Regions from separate parts of the Pseudomonas sp. WMBT8 genome, predicted to be linked through region 2. Evidence: riboswitches for the same ligand, from Rfam matches in the RefSeq annotation. Region 2 holds a riboswitch; the other holds the start of a gene.
What was found. Region 2 has a riboswitch for manganese ahead of mntP (manganese efflux pump MntP). Riboswitches for the same ligand answer to the same signal wherever they lie in the genome.
Positions count from the first base shown of each region.

Region 1: another riboswitch for manganese. It lies ahead of ACO77H_RS23065 (TMEM165/GDT1 family protein); the one in region 2 lies ahead of mntP (manganese efflux pump MntP).

Region 1 covers NZ_CP188096.1:5,081,890-5,088,942, forward strand. Annotated here, with positions in the region: gene ACO77H_RS23045 (fatty acid--CoA ligase) at 1-1,349, opposite strand, end outside; gene ACO77H_RS23050 (LysE family translocator) at 1,496-2,125, opposite strand; gene ACO77H_RS23055 (2-hydroxyacid dehydrogenase) at 2,210-3,175, shown strand; gene ACO77H_RS23060 (class I SAM-dependent methyltransferase) at 3,207-4,205, shown strand; yybP-ykoY riboswitch at 4,256-4,377, shown strand; gene ACO77H_RS23065 (TMEM165/GDT1 family protein) at 4,466-5,050, shown strand; gene ACO77H_RS23070 (M48 family metallopeptidase) at 5,177-5,995, opposite strand.
Region 2 covers NZ_CP188096.1:2,952,367-2,959,419, reverse strand. Annotated here, with positions in the region: gene ACO77H_RS13890 (ATP-binding protein) at 1-1,272, shown strand, start outside; yybP-ykoY riboswitch at 1,325-1,497, shown strand; gene mntP (manganese efflux pump MntP) at 1,502-2,065, shown strand; gene ACO77H_RS13880 (GtrA family protein) at 2,250-2,657, shown strand; gene ACO77H_RS13875 (glycosyltransferase) at 2,638-3,624, shown strand; gene ACO77H_RS13870 (ArnT family glycosyltransferase) at 3,624-5,057, shown strand; gene ACO77H_RS13865 (glucose/quinate/shikimate family membrane-bound PQQ-dependent dehydrogenase) at 5,108-7,053, shown strand, end outside.

The DNA of each region.
Region 1 (7,053 bases), 2.1 Mb from region 2:
TCGCCGCCGGTCTTGATCACGTCCTTGATACGGTCGCGAATATCGATCACGCCAAAGGCATCGAGGGTGGCCACGTCGCCGGTGTGCATCCAGCCGCCCTCCCAAAGCTCGGCGCCTTTGTGCGGCTCGTTGAAATAGCCTTCGCTGAGCCATGGCGCGCGCAGCACTAGTTCGCCCTGGGACTCGCCATCGGCCGGCAGAAAGTTACCGTTGCCGTCGATGATCGCGGCTTCCACCAACGGCCCCGGCACACCGGCCTTGATCCGGTAGGTGGTGCGTTCGTCTTCGCTGCCGGCCATCAGTTCTTCATTGAGGTGGGCACAGGACACCAGCGGTCCGGTCTCGGACATGCCGTAGGCCGCCGTCAGCTGGATGCCACGGGCCTTGGCCGCTTCGTACAGCGAACGGTTGAGGGCACTGCCGCCGATGACGATCTTCCAGCCGCCAAAATCCACACCCTGGGCGGCCTTGGCGTTGAGCAGCATCTGCAGGATGGTCGGCACGCAATGGGAGAACGTGACCTTTTCCTTGCGCCACAACTCCACCAGGTATTCCGGATCGTAGCGGCCGGGATAGACCTGCTTCAGCCCGAGCATGGTCGCCACATACGGCAAGCCCCAGGCATGCACGTGGAACATCGGCGTGATCGGCATGTACACATCGTTGGTGCCGAGCAGGCGCACACTGTCGACGCTGCCCATGATGGTCGCCACGCCGATGGTGTGCAGCACCAGTTGGCGGTGGGTGAAATACACACCCTTGGGGTTACCGGTGGTGCCAGTGGTATAGAAAGTGGTGGCCACCGAGTGCTCGTCGAAGTCCTCGAAGGTGTACTGGGTACTGGCAGCGGCCAGCAGGGTTTCGTACTCGCCTACCAGATTGGGCAGGTCAGCAGTTTTTTCGTCGCCATCGGTCAGCAACAGGGTCTTGTCGACGGTGGTCAACTGCCCGGCAATGGCCTGGTACAGGCCGACGAACTCGCTGTTGACCAGCACAAAGCGGTCTTCGGCGTGGTTCATCGTGTACAGGATCTGCTCTGGCGACAGGCGCACGTTGATGGTGTGAATCACCGCGCCAATCATCGGGATGGCGAACATGCACTCCAGGTAACGGTGGCTGTCCCAGTCCATCACGGCCACGGTATCACCGGCCTTGACTCCCGCTGCGGTCAGCACATTGGCCAGGCGGGCGACACGTTCGGTCAGGGTTGGGTAGGTGTAGCGCAGTTTGTCGCGGTAGACGATTTCCCGGGTTTTCTCGTAGCGGGCGCCCGACATCAACAGGCGTTTGATCAACAGCGGGTATTGGTACGCGCCTTCGGCGGGCGGGATAACACGAGTCTGCAACATACGAATCCCTTTTTATGACTGCACGGTCTTGGCTAAAGGATTTGCACTGTAGAGACCTTGCACGCCGGCCAAATCAGCCGAAGGAATGATTTGCAGAACCGGATGAATGCTAGCTTTGCGCCAGCATTCATTCACGCATGACGCACTCAGCGGTCGGTGAAAGCCACTTTCACACCGATGGCAATCAGCACCACGCCCATGCTCCGATCAAACCAGTGGCCCATGCGCGCAAAGCCTGCGCGCACGCGCTGCTGGCTGAACAACATGGCCACCATGCAGAACCACAGGGCGGTGGCCACGGCCAGGTACAGGCCATAACCGGCCTGGATCGCCAGCGGCGTGTGGGGGTTGATCACCACGGTGAACAGCGACAGGAAAAACAGCGTGGCCTTGGGGTTCAGGCCATTGGTCACAAAGCCCGAGGTAAAGGCGCCGCGAGCGCTGCGCTCGCCCACTTCACGGTGCAGCTCTTCTGCACCGGCAGGCTTGGCCGGCTGCGCCCGCAGGGCTTTGAAGCCGATGTACAACAGGTAGGCCGCCGCCGCCCATTTCAAGGCGTTGAACAGCACGATGGACTGGGACACGATCAAGCCGATACCAAGCAGCGAGTAGCCAACGTGAAGAAAAATCGCCGAGCCGACGCCCAGCGCCGTCCAGGTACCGGCGCGCCGGCCATGGGTCACGCTCTCGCGTACCACCACGGCAAAGTCAGGCCCGGGACTGGCCACGGCCAGCAGGTGAATCAACGCCACGGTCAAAAACTCGGTGAGGTACATGCACACTCCAAGAAGTAACTGATTATTTCATCTGGTAGGCTCGGCAGATTACGCCTTCGAACTCTGTCGCAAAAGGTACAGTTGATGACGAACAATCGCCGCGCCGTCTTCCTTGATCACCCTTCCCTGGACCAGGGAGACCTCGACCTCAGCGAATTGCGCGAGACGTTCAGCGAATTGCAGCTGTGTGAGCAGACCTCGGCCGATCAGGTGGTCGAACGCCTGCAAGGTGCCCAGGTAGCGATCAGTAACAAGATCCTGCTCAACGCCCAGACTCTGGCCGCCTGCCCCGAGCTGAAGCTGATCCTGATCGCTGCTACCGGCACCAACAACGTCGACCTGGCCGCTGCCCGCGCCCAGGGCATTACCGTTAGTAACTGCCAGGGTTACGGCACGCCATCGGTGGCGCAACACACGATCATGCTGCTGCTCAACCTCGCCACACGCCTGAAGGACTATCAAAAAGACGTCGACGCCGGCCTGTGGCAGCAAGCCAAGCAGTTCTGCCTGCTGGATTACCCGATTGTCGAGCTGGAAGGCAAAACCCTGGGCTTGCTGGGCCATGGCGAGTTGGGCGGCGCCGTCGCGCGCCTGGCCCAAGCGTTTGGCATGCGCGTGCTACTGGGCGCTATCCCCGGCCGCCCGGCCCGTGCAGACCGGGTGCCGCTGGACGAACTGCTGCCGCAGATCGATGCGCTGACCCTGCATTGCCCACTCAACGAACACACGCGCCACTTTATCGGGGCCCGTGAGTTGGCGCTGCTCAAGCCGGGCGCGTTCGTGGTCAACACTGCGCGCGGCGGCCTGATCGATGAACAGGCCCTGGCAGACGCCTTGCGCGGCGGTCATCTGGGGGGGGCGGCCAGCGATGTGCTGAGCGTCGAACCGCCGACCACCGGCAACCCGCTACTGGCCAGCGACATTCCACGGCTGATCATCACGCCACACAGTGCCTGGGGCAGCCGCGAAGCACGGCAACGGATCGTCGGCCAATTGACTGAAAACGCCCGGGGCTTTTTCAGCGGAGCACCGCAGCGCGTCGTCAGTTGATAAACTGCGCTCCTTTTTCAGGGAGCAGACCATGGATCCGCGCAGTGAAGTACTGCTTCGTCAGGCCGAACTTTTTCAAGGCAACGTGTTGCTGGCCGGCCTGCCCGCCGATGACCTGCTGGGCCGCCTGCCCAATGCCCATGGCTGGTGCTGGCATGCGGGCGACCAGGCAGCGCTGGATGCGCGGTTTGCCGAACGCAGCCATTTCGGGGTCGATGTGCCGCAACGCGCATTCGACACGGCGGTGGTGTTCCTGCCCAAGTCCAAGGATCTGGCCGACTACATCCTCAAGGCCGTCGCGGCACGGCTGCCGGGCGCCGAGCTGTACCTGGTGGGTGAAAAACGCGGCGGCATCGAAAGCGCCGCCAAGCAACTGAACGCCTTCGGCAAGCCACGCAAGCTCGACAACGCACGGCACTGCCAGCTGTGGCTGGCCACCGTGGCCGATGCTCCGGCGGCGCCGGAACTGGCGAGCCTGGCCCAGGTGTTTGAAGTGCCACTGGCCGACGGACCGCTCAAGGTCGTCAGTCTGCCGGGCGTGTTCAGCCATGGCCGCCTGGATCGCGGTACCGCGCTGTTGCTGGAACACCTGGACAAACTGCCCAGCGGTCATCTGCTGGACTTCGGCTGTGGCGCCGGCGTGTTGGGCGCGGCGGTCAAGCGGCGCTACCCGCACAACACCGTGACCCTGCTTGATGTGGACGCCTTTGCTACCGCCAGCAGTCGCCTGACGCTGGAGGCCAATGGCCTGGAAGGCGAAGTGCTGACCGCTGATGGCATCGACGCCGCGCCCATGGGCCTGGATGCGATTCTGAGTAACCCGCCGTTCCATGTCGGGGTACACACGGATTATTTCGCTACGGAAAACCTGTTGCGAAAAGCACGCCAACATCTGAAAAACGGCGGCGAACTTCGGCTAGTCGCCAATAGCTTCCTGAAGTATCAACCGCTGATCGAAGAGCACCTGGGCGTGTGCGCAGTCAAGGCCGAGGGCCAGGGTTTTCGCATCTATCGGGCCAAACGCGGCTGACGGGCGTTTGAAAAAGAAGGCTTGCCGAATGGATTTTGCCAAGGCAGAATCCGCTCCGTCCTAGGGGAGTAGTCTCCCACGAGCAACATGCTCGTCCGGCATACGTCAACATACTTGGTCAGCAGACCATGGCGTATGCGACCCAGGAGTCCGCACAGACGTACCGGGGTTTGACAAGACCTATGACACGCACACCTTACCCGGGGCGGGAAGGCTGTACGTGTCATAGCCGTGTCGACCCGCCCCTGGAAACCTACCTGATGCTGGATTCACTTCTCGTTCCTACCGCAATCGTTGCCTTGGCCGAAATCGGCGACAAGACGCAATTGCTCGCGCTCATCCTCGCCGCACGCTTTCGCAAACCCTGGCCAATCATCGCCGGCATCATCGCCGCGACCCTGGCCAACCACGCCGCTGCCGGTGCCGTGGGTGCCTGGTTTGGCAGTTTCTTCTCGGATGCAGTGCTGCACTGGATCCTCGCCGCGAGCTTCTGCGCCACGGCCCTGTGGACCCTGGTGCCAGACAAGCTCGACGATGATGAAGCCAGCACCTCGCGCAAGTTCGGGCCGTTCCTGACCACCCTGATTGCGTTCTTTATCGCTGAAATCGGTGACAAGACGCAGATCGCCACGGTGATGCTGGCGGCGCAATACCCCGAGTTGTGGCTGGTAATCATCGGCACCACCCTGGGCATGTTGATTGCCAACGTACCGGTGGTTCTGGCGGGGAATTTCGCGGCGGAGAAACTGCCGTTGACCTTGATTCGGCGCCTGGCGGCTTCGGCGTTCTTCATCCTGGCGTTGGTGGCGGTGTACAAGGCCATGCAAAGCAGCGGCTGGTTGTAACCCTTTACAAATGTGGGAGCTGGCTTGCCTGCGATAGCGCTGTATCAGTCACGTATTAATTAACTGAACCACCGCTATCGCGAGCAAGCCCGCTCCCACTTTTGGACCTTCACAAGGCCTGGATTATCAGGACTTCTTGGCCTGCTGGTACAGCGGCATCACCTTGGGAATCGCCGCCTGCAACGAGGCGATCCGGCTGCTGGAGGCCGGGTGGGTGCTCATGAATTCAGGCGGTGCGCCTTCGGAAGCCTTGGCCATTTTGTTCCACAGCGTGATCGCCGCGTTCGGGTCGTAACCGGCGCGGGCCGAGAGCTCCAGGCCGATCAGGTCGGCTTCGTTCTCATTGCTGCGGCTGTTAGGCAAGGTCATGCCGTAGTTGGCCACGGTGTCGGCCAGCGCCATGCTGTCCTGGCCCAGGCCCAACAATGCGCCAGCGCCCTGCTTGGCCATTTCGATGCCGTAAGCCTTGGACATGGCTTCGCGGCCATGCTCACGCAGGGCGTGGGCAATTTCATGGCCCATGACCGCCGCCAGCTCGTCATCGGTCAACTTGAGCGTGTCGATCAAGCCACTGTAGACAAAGATCTTGCCGCCAGGCCCACAGTTGGCGTTCATCTCGTCGCTCTTGATCAGGTTCACTTCCCACTTCCACTGCGCCGCATCCGGACGGAAGGTGGGGGCCTGGGCGATCAGGCGCTTGGCAATGGCCTGCACACGCTTGGCGTTGGCACTGGTCTTGTCTACCAGGCCCTTGCCACTGGCTTCGCCCAGGGTCTGCTGGTACGACTGCGCGTACATCTGGTCGACTTCCTGGCTCGACAGCATGCTGAACATGTACTGCTTGCGTTCCACACCCACGGCACCGCCGCTGGTGGTGTTGACCGACTGGCAACCGGCGAGCAGCAAGGCTGCGCTCAATGCCGTTACCGCCAATGATTTTTTCATGCACATTCTCCCTGAAAACATGGCGCGTATCGTAGGCCCTCTCATGTATCGGCGCCAGATACACCTGACGCTTAACCGCTAATTTCAGAGACCACCGACGCCCACGACCATTCTATAAACGACATGCCTGGTTCTTTTGCAGGGCAGCGCCTCATGTCTGCGTGGCCTGTGGCCGATACACAAAGGCAGATCATGCCCACCAAGCGCCCGGAGCCTTCATGAAATTCAAGTCGATTCAGTTTTCTGTCGCGGCGTTGGCCGGGGCCATTGTCCTGAGTGTCGTGGCGGCCCTGGTGCTATACGCGCTGTTCGCCGGCGCCCGGACCCAAGAGATGGTGCAGGACCGCACCCAGGCGCAATTCGAGCAAATCATCGAGCAACGCCTTACGGCGTTGGCGCAAACCCAGGCCACGCTGATCCAGCGCGAGCTGGAAGCGCCGCTGGTGACCGCCAAAGGCCTGGCCACCACCAATGCGCTGATGGGCATGAAGGACGCAAACGGCGCGGCCCCGCTGCAGGTCAGCCGTGAACAACTGATCAACCTGCTGCACGAAACGGTGGTACGCAACCCGAAAATCCTCGGTTCCTATATCGCCTGGGAACCCAATGCCATCGACCACAATGATGCCAACTACCTGAACACCGCCGTCGTCGGCGTAGAACCTGCCAACGGGCGCTTCATGCCCTGGTGGTTCCGCAATCAGGATGGCAGCCTGGGCCTGGAAAAACTCGCCGACCTGACCGACCAGAAAATCCTCGCCACCGGCATTCGCGCCAGCGAGTACTACCTCTGCTCCAAGGAAACCCAGAAGCCCTGCGCCATCGACCCGGCGCCCTATCGCGTGGGCAACACCACGGTGATGCTGGCCTCGTTTATCGAACCGATCATGATCGACGGCGCGTTTCAGGGCATTGTCGGCGCCGACCTGTCGGTCAATTTCATCCAGGAAATGCTCACCGCCGCCGACCAGAAGCTTTACAACGGCGCTGGCGAAATGGCGCTGATTTCCAGCAACGGCCGCCTGGTGGCCTACACCAAGGACCCCAGCAAACTGGGG
Region 2 (7,053 bases):
TATGACGCCCAGCTCGCGCAAAGTGCGCGCCTGCTGCAAGGCGTGCTGGCACAGCGCGCGCCGGGTGACAACGACTGGAACCGGCTCTACCAGGCCTTCGACGCCGCCATGAGCCGCGTGGGCGAAGATGGCGCGGCGCACCCTTACGAGACCCGCCTGACGTTCCAGGTATGGCGCAGTGACGGCCAGTTGCTGGTGCGCTCGGCAGAAGCCCCGGAACTGAAGGCACCACCCGCGACCCTCGGTTCCCACGACTTGGTGGAGAACGGTCATGACTGGTGCGCCTTCCTGCTCAAGGATCCGCAGCAAGGGCTGCTGATCTGGGTGGGCGAGCGGGATGACATCCGCCAGGACCTGATCCAGCGCATCGTCGGCCATACGCTGTGGCCCAGTGTGATTGGCGTGCCGCTGTTGGCCGCCTTGATCTGGCTGACCATCGGTTGGGGGTTGCAGCCGTTACGCGCAATGGCCCACACCATCCGTGGACGCAATACCGAAACCCTCAAGCCGCTCAACCTGCGCCCCCTGCCCCACGACCTGGAGCCCATGCAGACCGCGCTCAATCGCCTGTTGCAACAGATCGACAACCTGCTGGCGCGGGAGCGCCGTTTTATCGCCGATGCGGCCCACGAATTGCGCACGCCCCTGGCGATCCTGCGGATCCATGCGCAAAACGCCCAGTTGGCCAGCACCCCACAACAACGGGAGGAAGCCCTGGAGTTCCTGGTCAGCGCCGTCGACCGCGCCACACGCATTGCCAGCCAGTTGCTGACCATGGCGCGTATCGAGCCGCGCCTGGCCAACCCCGATCGATGCGATGTGGAACTGACCGCGCTGGTGCGTGAGGAACTGGCCGAACTGACGCCCCTGGCGCTGGCAAAAGGTATCGAGTTGATCCTCGACAGCGACCACCACTGCCTGGTCAAGACCGACCCCGTCGCCCTGGCGATCGCCCTACAGAATCTGGTGACCAATGCGCTGAACTTCGCCCCACCCGGCAGCGAGGTCCGCGTGCAGGTGCAGCCGCAGGCGTCGGGGGCGGTGTACATCAGTGTCGAGGACGCCGGCCCGGGTATCGACGAAGGTCAATATGCGCGCCTGTTCGAGCGGTTCTACAGCCAGGGGCATGCCAATGGCGCCGGGCTGGGCCTGGCGATTGTGCAGATGATCGTCAGCAAGATCGGCAGCACCTTGCAGCTGTACAACCTGCCCCAGGGCGGGCTGTGCGCTGAACTGCGGATCAACGAGGGCGCGCCGCTTCCTAAAGGTTGAGCAGCCCGCGGGGCGGTTTTGACGTTTTTTTCATGTTTGCCCGCATAAGATCCCGCACCTCGTTGGGGAGTAGCCTGCTTGCGAGTCTTTCGCAAGCGTTCGTATCAACATTCTCGGCAACCTGCCGTGGTACGAACACCTTTTGGTTGGTGAGACCAGCGACACATCCATGCCTAAAGTCGGGCGTGTGGTTGTGTCGTTGACTCATAGCCCGACTGGAAGAGCGCCCGTGAATCCTGTTTCCCTCATTCTCCTGGCCCTGGCCATGTCCACCGACGCCTTTGCCGCCGCGATCGGCAAAGGCTCCAGCCTGCACAAACCACACCTGTCGGAAGCGCTGCGTACCGGTTTGATTTTCGGCGTCATCGAAGCGATCACCCCGATTATCGGCTGGCTGATCGGCCAGGCCGCCACGCGCTGGGTGGCAGACTGGGACCACTGGATCGCCTTCACCTTGCTGGTGGTACTGGGCCTGCACATGATTTACAACGGCCTCAAGCACGAAGACGAGGCCGAAGAGAAAAGCGCCCAGCACTCCTTCCTGGTCCTTGCCGTCACCGCATTTGCCACCAGCATCGATGCCCTCGCGGTGGGCGTCGGCCTGGCGTTTGTCGATGTGAACATCTGGGTGGCCGCTGCCGCCATCGGCCTGGCGACCATGACCATGGTCACCATTGGTGTGATGCTCGGCCGGGTCCTCGGCACGATGTTCGGCAAACGTGCAGAGATCGTGGGCGGGGTCGTGCTGATGATTGTGGGTGCAACGATTTTGTATGAGCACCTGTCGGTCTAATCCTCCATCTATCCTATAGAAAGGGACCGACTGCCCCTTTCTATAGGTGACTTATAACAACTAGCCAACACTAAAATTACACTTTGGCAATATGAGCCACTTCAAACATCTTTTTCACATTTTCACATTCATGAGTCGTTAAAGTCAGCGCCATACAGACTCTTGAATACGTGTAACTCTCTCGATGACAGCCCCTGCGTCCCACAACACCTGCGCGCGACTACCTTGTTATTTGACAGTTGGAGTACTTGCCACCGGCGCTCACTACCTAACACTTTTGTTATTGTCGTTGGCGCTACCGGCATTAATAGCGACTTTACTGGGTGGACTAATCGGCACCGCCGTAAGTTACCAAGGCAACAAACGCTGGACGTTCACAACCCCCCGCCCACCCGATACTTATCAATGGTTGCGCTTTTGCATCACGGCCCTCGCCTATAACGCGGCAAACCTGGGGCTGATGGCCTTGCTGCTGGCGCTCTGGCCCCGGCACCTATGGCTGATGCAAGGGCTGACCACCCTCGCCCTGACGTTGCTCACATACCGAATCAATCAGCACTGGAGCTTTCGCCATGAACCCATCAAGACCTGAGCGCCCTCTGCGCCCGCTGCTCAGTGTGGTTGTCTGCTGTTATAACGAAGCCAAGGTACTGCCACTCTTTCATAAACGATTAATGGCTGTGCTGGACACATTAACCATTCGCCATGAAGTGTTGTATGTAAACGACGGCAGTCGCGATGAAACACTGGCGCTGCTGGCGGGTTATTGCCGGGTACCGGGGGTTCGCTGCCTGAACCTGAGCCGCAACTTCGGCAAGGAAGCGGCGATGGTCGCCGGTATTGATTATGCCGGTGGCAATGGGTTGTTATTTATTGACGCAGACCTGCAAGACCCACCCGAACTTATTCCATTAATGGTTCATCATTGGCTGACTGGCAGCGATATTGTCAATATGCAGCGCCGCACTCGACTGTCTGATACGTCAAGCAAACGGATCAGTGCCCATCTCTACTACAAACTGATGAACTTCCTGGCCGACAAGTTTGATGTGCCTGCCGACGTCAGCGACTTCCGGCTGATTGGCCCTGCGCCCCTGGCAGCGCTGCGATGCATGCCCGAGCGCACACGGTTCATGAAGGGCCTGATCAGTTGGCTGGGGTTCAATACCGTCGAGCTGCCCTACGACCGTGAACCACGCAGCGCCGGCCTCAGCAAATGGGGGCCGCTGGCGCTGATCGACCTGGGTATCGAAGGTGTGTTGGCCCTCTCGCGCAAGCCGTTGCGCTGGTTCAGCCTGCTCAGCCTGGTGATTTTCATCGCGACCCTGGTCCTGATCATCTATCAGGTGAGCGTCAACACCTTCAGTTCCCATCACGTGATCATGGGCATCGCCGCGTTCATCGCCCTGGGCATCGCGATGATCGGCGAATACCTGGGCGCCACGTTGAGCGAGGTCAGGCAGCGTCCCATCTACCTGCTCGACAGGCTGCTCGGCGAAACCCCTGAACGCCCGGAACACACCTGCCCCACACACCCTCGCGAACAAGAAAACCGCTGATGACTATGACGACCCGTACGCTATGGCTGCTATTGATCGCCATTTTGGGCCTGCGCCTGGCAAGCCTGGGGCTCTACCCGCTGATGGACACCTCAGAGGCCCGCTATGCAGAAATGGCGCGCAAGATGCTGGTACTCGGTAACTGGGTAACCCCGCTGTTCGAGGTGGATGTGCCGTTTTGGGGCAAGCCGCCGCTGTCGTTCTGGAGCCAGGCGCTGGCCATGCAGTGGCTGGGCATCAATGAATTCGCGATTCGTGTTCCGGCGTGGCTGTTTCATGTGGCCAGTTGCCTGATCATCATTCGTTTTGCCCGTGAGCAAGCGGATGAAAAAACCGCCGTGCTGGCGGCGATTATCTTTTCCAGCTCGACCCTCGGCCTGCTGTCAGCGGGGGTGGTGCTGACTGATCCGGCACTGAGTTTCTCGGTCCTGCTGGCCACCTACGGCTTTTGGCGCGGCGTGGCACAAGGCGACCGGCGGTGGGCGCTGGCAGGATTCGCCGGCCTGGGTCTTGGCCTGTTGGCGAAGGGGCCATTGGCAGTGGTCTTGGTCGCCATTCCCGCGTTCGCCTGGACCGTTGGTTATCGCCAGTGGCGCGCTTTTTTGCGCTTGCCCTGGCTCACCGGCGTTTTGCTGATGCTGCTGATCGCCGTGCCCTGGTACCTGCTTGCCGAACAACGCACCCCCGGCTTTCTTGATTACTTCCTCGTGGGCGAGCATTGGAAGCGCTATGTCGTCAGCGATTGGGCCGGCGACTTGTACGGCAGTGCCCATGCCCGGCCAATCGGTGCTATCTGGCTGGATTTGCTGCTGGCGTTTTTCCCGTGGACCCTGCTGCTACCCGCGCTCTACATTGGCTTTCGCCGCTCGGTGCTGTCGGGACGCTACTACGCGTTCATCACCCTGTGGGCCCTGGCAACCCCGGCCTTTTTCACGTTCTCCGGCAATATCCTGTGGACTTACCTGTTGCCGGCCCTACCGGCCTGGAGCCTGTTACTGGCAGGCGCGCTCAATCAGGCGCGCTGGAGCACCGGGAAAATAGTCACTGGACTGATGCTGGCACTGCTCTTGCCTGTGTGGCTGCCGATTGCCGCAATCGATGGCCGTGCCTTTGATCGGCCCAACAACCAGCGCGACCTCGCCTACGCCTGGCAGCAACTGCAAGCCAGCGCGCCGGGAAGCCTTTACTACTGGGGCCGCCGCTCCTATTCGGGAGAGTTCTACACAAAGGGCCAGGCGCGCCAGATCGACGACTTGAGCAGCCTGCCCGATGACCGGACGTTCTACATCGCCCGCCGCGAACGTGACCTCAAGCGCGGTCTCCAGGAGTTGCAGCCGTTGAACTGCGTCGAACAACTGCGGGCCAGCCAGAGTGTGTTGTTTAAGTGCGGTACAGGATCTGTAAATGCCATACAAAATGTACCAAGCAGTTAATTAGCTTGCTATCATTACTCCCCTGGACCATCACCCTCGGGTTTTTCGACATGAAACACACACCCCGCGCCGCTGGCGCCTCTCGATTCCTGTTGCTGGGCTTGGGCGTAATCATCGCCCTGCTCGGCGTGGCGTTGGCCGTCGGCGGCGCAAAACTGCTGAGCCTGGGCGGCTCCGGCTACTTCCTGATCGGCGGCGTGGCCATGGCCATTTCCGGCCTGTTGATTGCCAAGCGCAAACGAGCAGGTGCCTGGTTGTTCGCCGCATTTTTGCTTGGCACTGCCGTGTGGGCTGTGGTGGATGTAGGCCTGGTGTTCTGGCCACTGTTTTCGCGGTTGTTCATGTTCGCCGCCATTGGTCTTGCGGTGGCGCTGGCCTATCCGTTGCTGGCACCGGGCACCCGCCGTGGCGCCTTCAGCGTGGCGGGCGTGCTGGCGCTGGCATTGGCCGTGGCGGCGGGCAATATGTTTGTCGCCCACCCCAGTGTCGCGCCCAACGGTAGAGGCCCGGGCTTGACCCCCGTGGCCCCGGCAGAGGCGCAGAAGGACTGGGCGCACTACGGCAACACCGAAGGCGGCAGCCGTTTTGCAGCGCTGGACCAGATCAATCGCACCAACGTCGACAAGCTTAAAGTAGCCTGGACCTATCACACCGGTGATGTGGCCATCAGCGACGGCAATGGCGCCGAAGATCAACTCACACCCTTGCAGATCGGCAACAAGGTGTTTATCTGCACGCCCCATAACAACCTGATCGCGCTGGATGCCGACACCGGCAAAGAGCTGTGGAAGAACACCATCAACGCCCAGTCGGCGGTGTGGCAGCGCTGCCGTGGCATGGCCTATTTCGATGCCACCGCACCCATCGCCCAGCCAACCCAGGCCAACAGCTCGCCGATCATTGCCGCCAGCGTGCCGGCCGGTGCGCAGTGCCAGCGGCGCCTGCTGACCAATACCATCGATGCTCGATTGATTGCAGTGGATGCCGATACCGGCGAGTTCTGCGAGGACTTTGGCAACCACGGCCAAGTGGATTTGAAAGCCGGCCTGGGCAATGTGCCGGACAGCTATTACCAGTTGTCCTCCGCGCCATTGATCGCCGGCACCACCGTAGTGGTTGGCGGGCGCGTCGCCGATAACGTCCAGACCGATATGCCGGGCGGCGTGATCCGTGGTTTTGATGTGATCAGCGGGCAGATGCGCTGGGCATTCGACCCGGGCAACCCTGAAGACAAGCAGGCCCCCGCAGCCGGCAGCACCTATGTGCGCAGCACCCCCAACAGCTGGGCGCCGATGTCCTATGACCCGCTGATGAACACGGTATTCCTGCCGATGGGCAGTTCGTCCACCGATATCTATGGTGTGGAGCGCACCCAGCTCAATCACAAGTACGGCGCCTCGGTGCTGGCACTGGACGCCTCCACCGGTGCCGAAAAGTGGGTGTACCAGACCGTCCACAATGACCTCTGGGACTTCGACTTGCCGATGCAACCGAGCCTGATCGACTTCCCCCGGGCCGACGGCAAGACCGTACCCGCCGTGGTGATCGGCACCAAGGCCGGGCAGATCTATGTACTCGATCGCGCTACCGGCAAGCCGTTGACCGAGGTACAAGAGGTGCCAGTCAAGGCTGCGGACATTCCCAATGAACCGTACTCGCCCACCCAGCCAAGGTCCGTGGGCATGCCACAGATCGGCGCGCAGACCCTGGGCGAAGCGGACATGTGGGGCGCAACCCCCTATGACCAGCTGCTGTGCCGCATCGACTTCAAGAGCATGCGCTACGACGGCCTGTACACCGCACCGGGCACCGATAAATCACTGAGCTTCCCCGGCTCCCTGGGCGGAATGAACTGGGGCAGTATCTCCACCGACCCGGTGCATGGCTTTATCTTCGTCAACGACATGCGCCTGGGCCTATGGATCCAGATGATCCCCTCGCAAAACAAGGCCCAGGCCTCCTCCGGTGGCGAGGCGTTGAACACCGGCATGGGCGC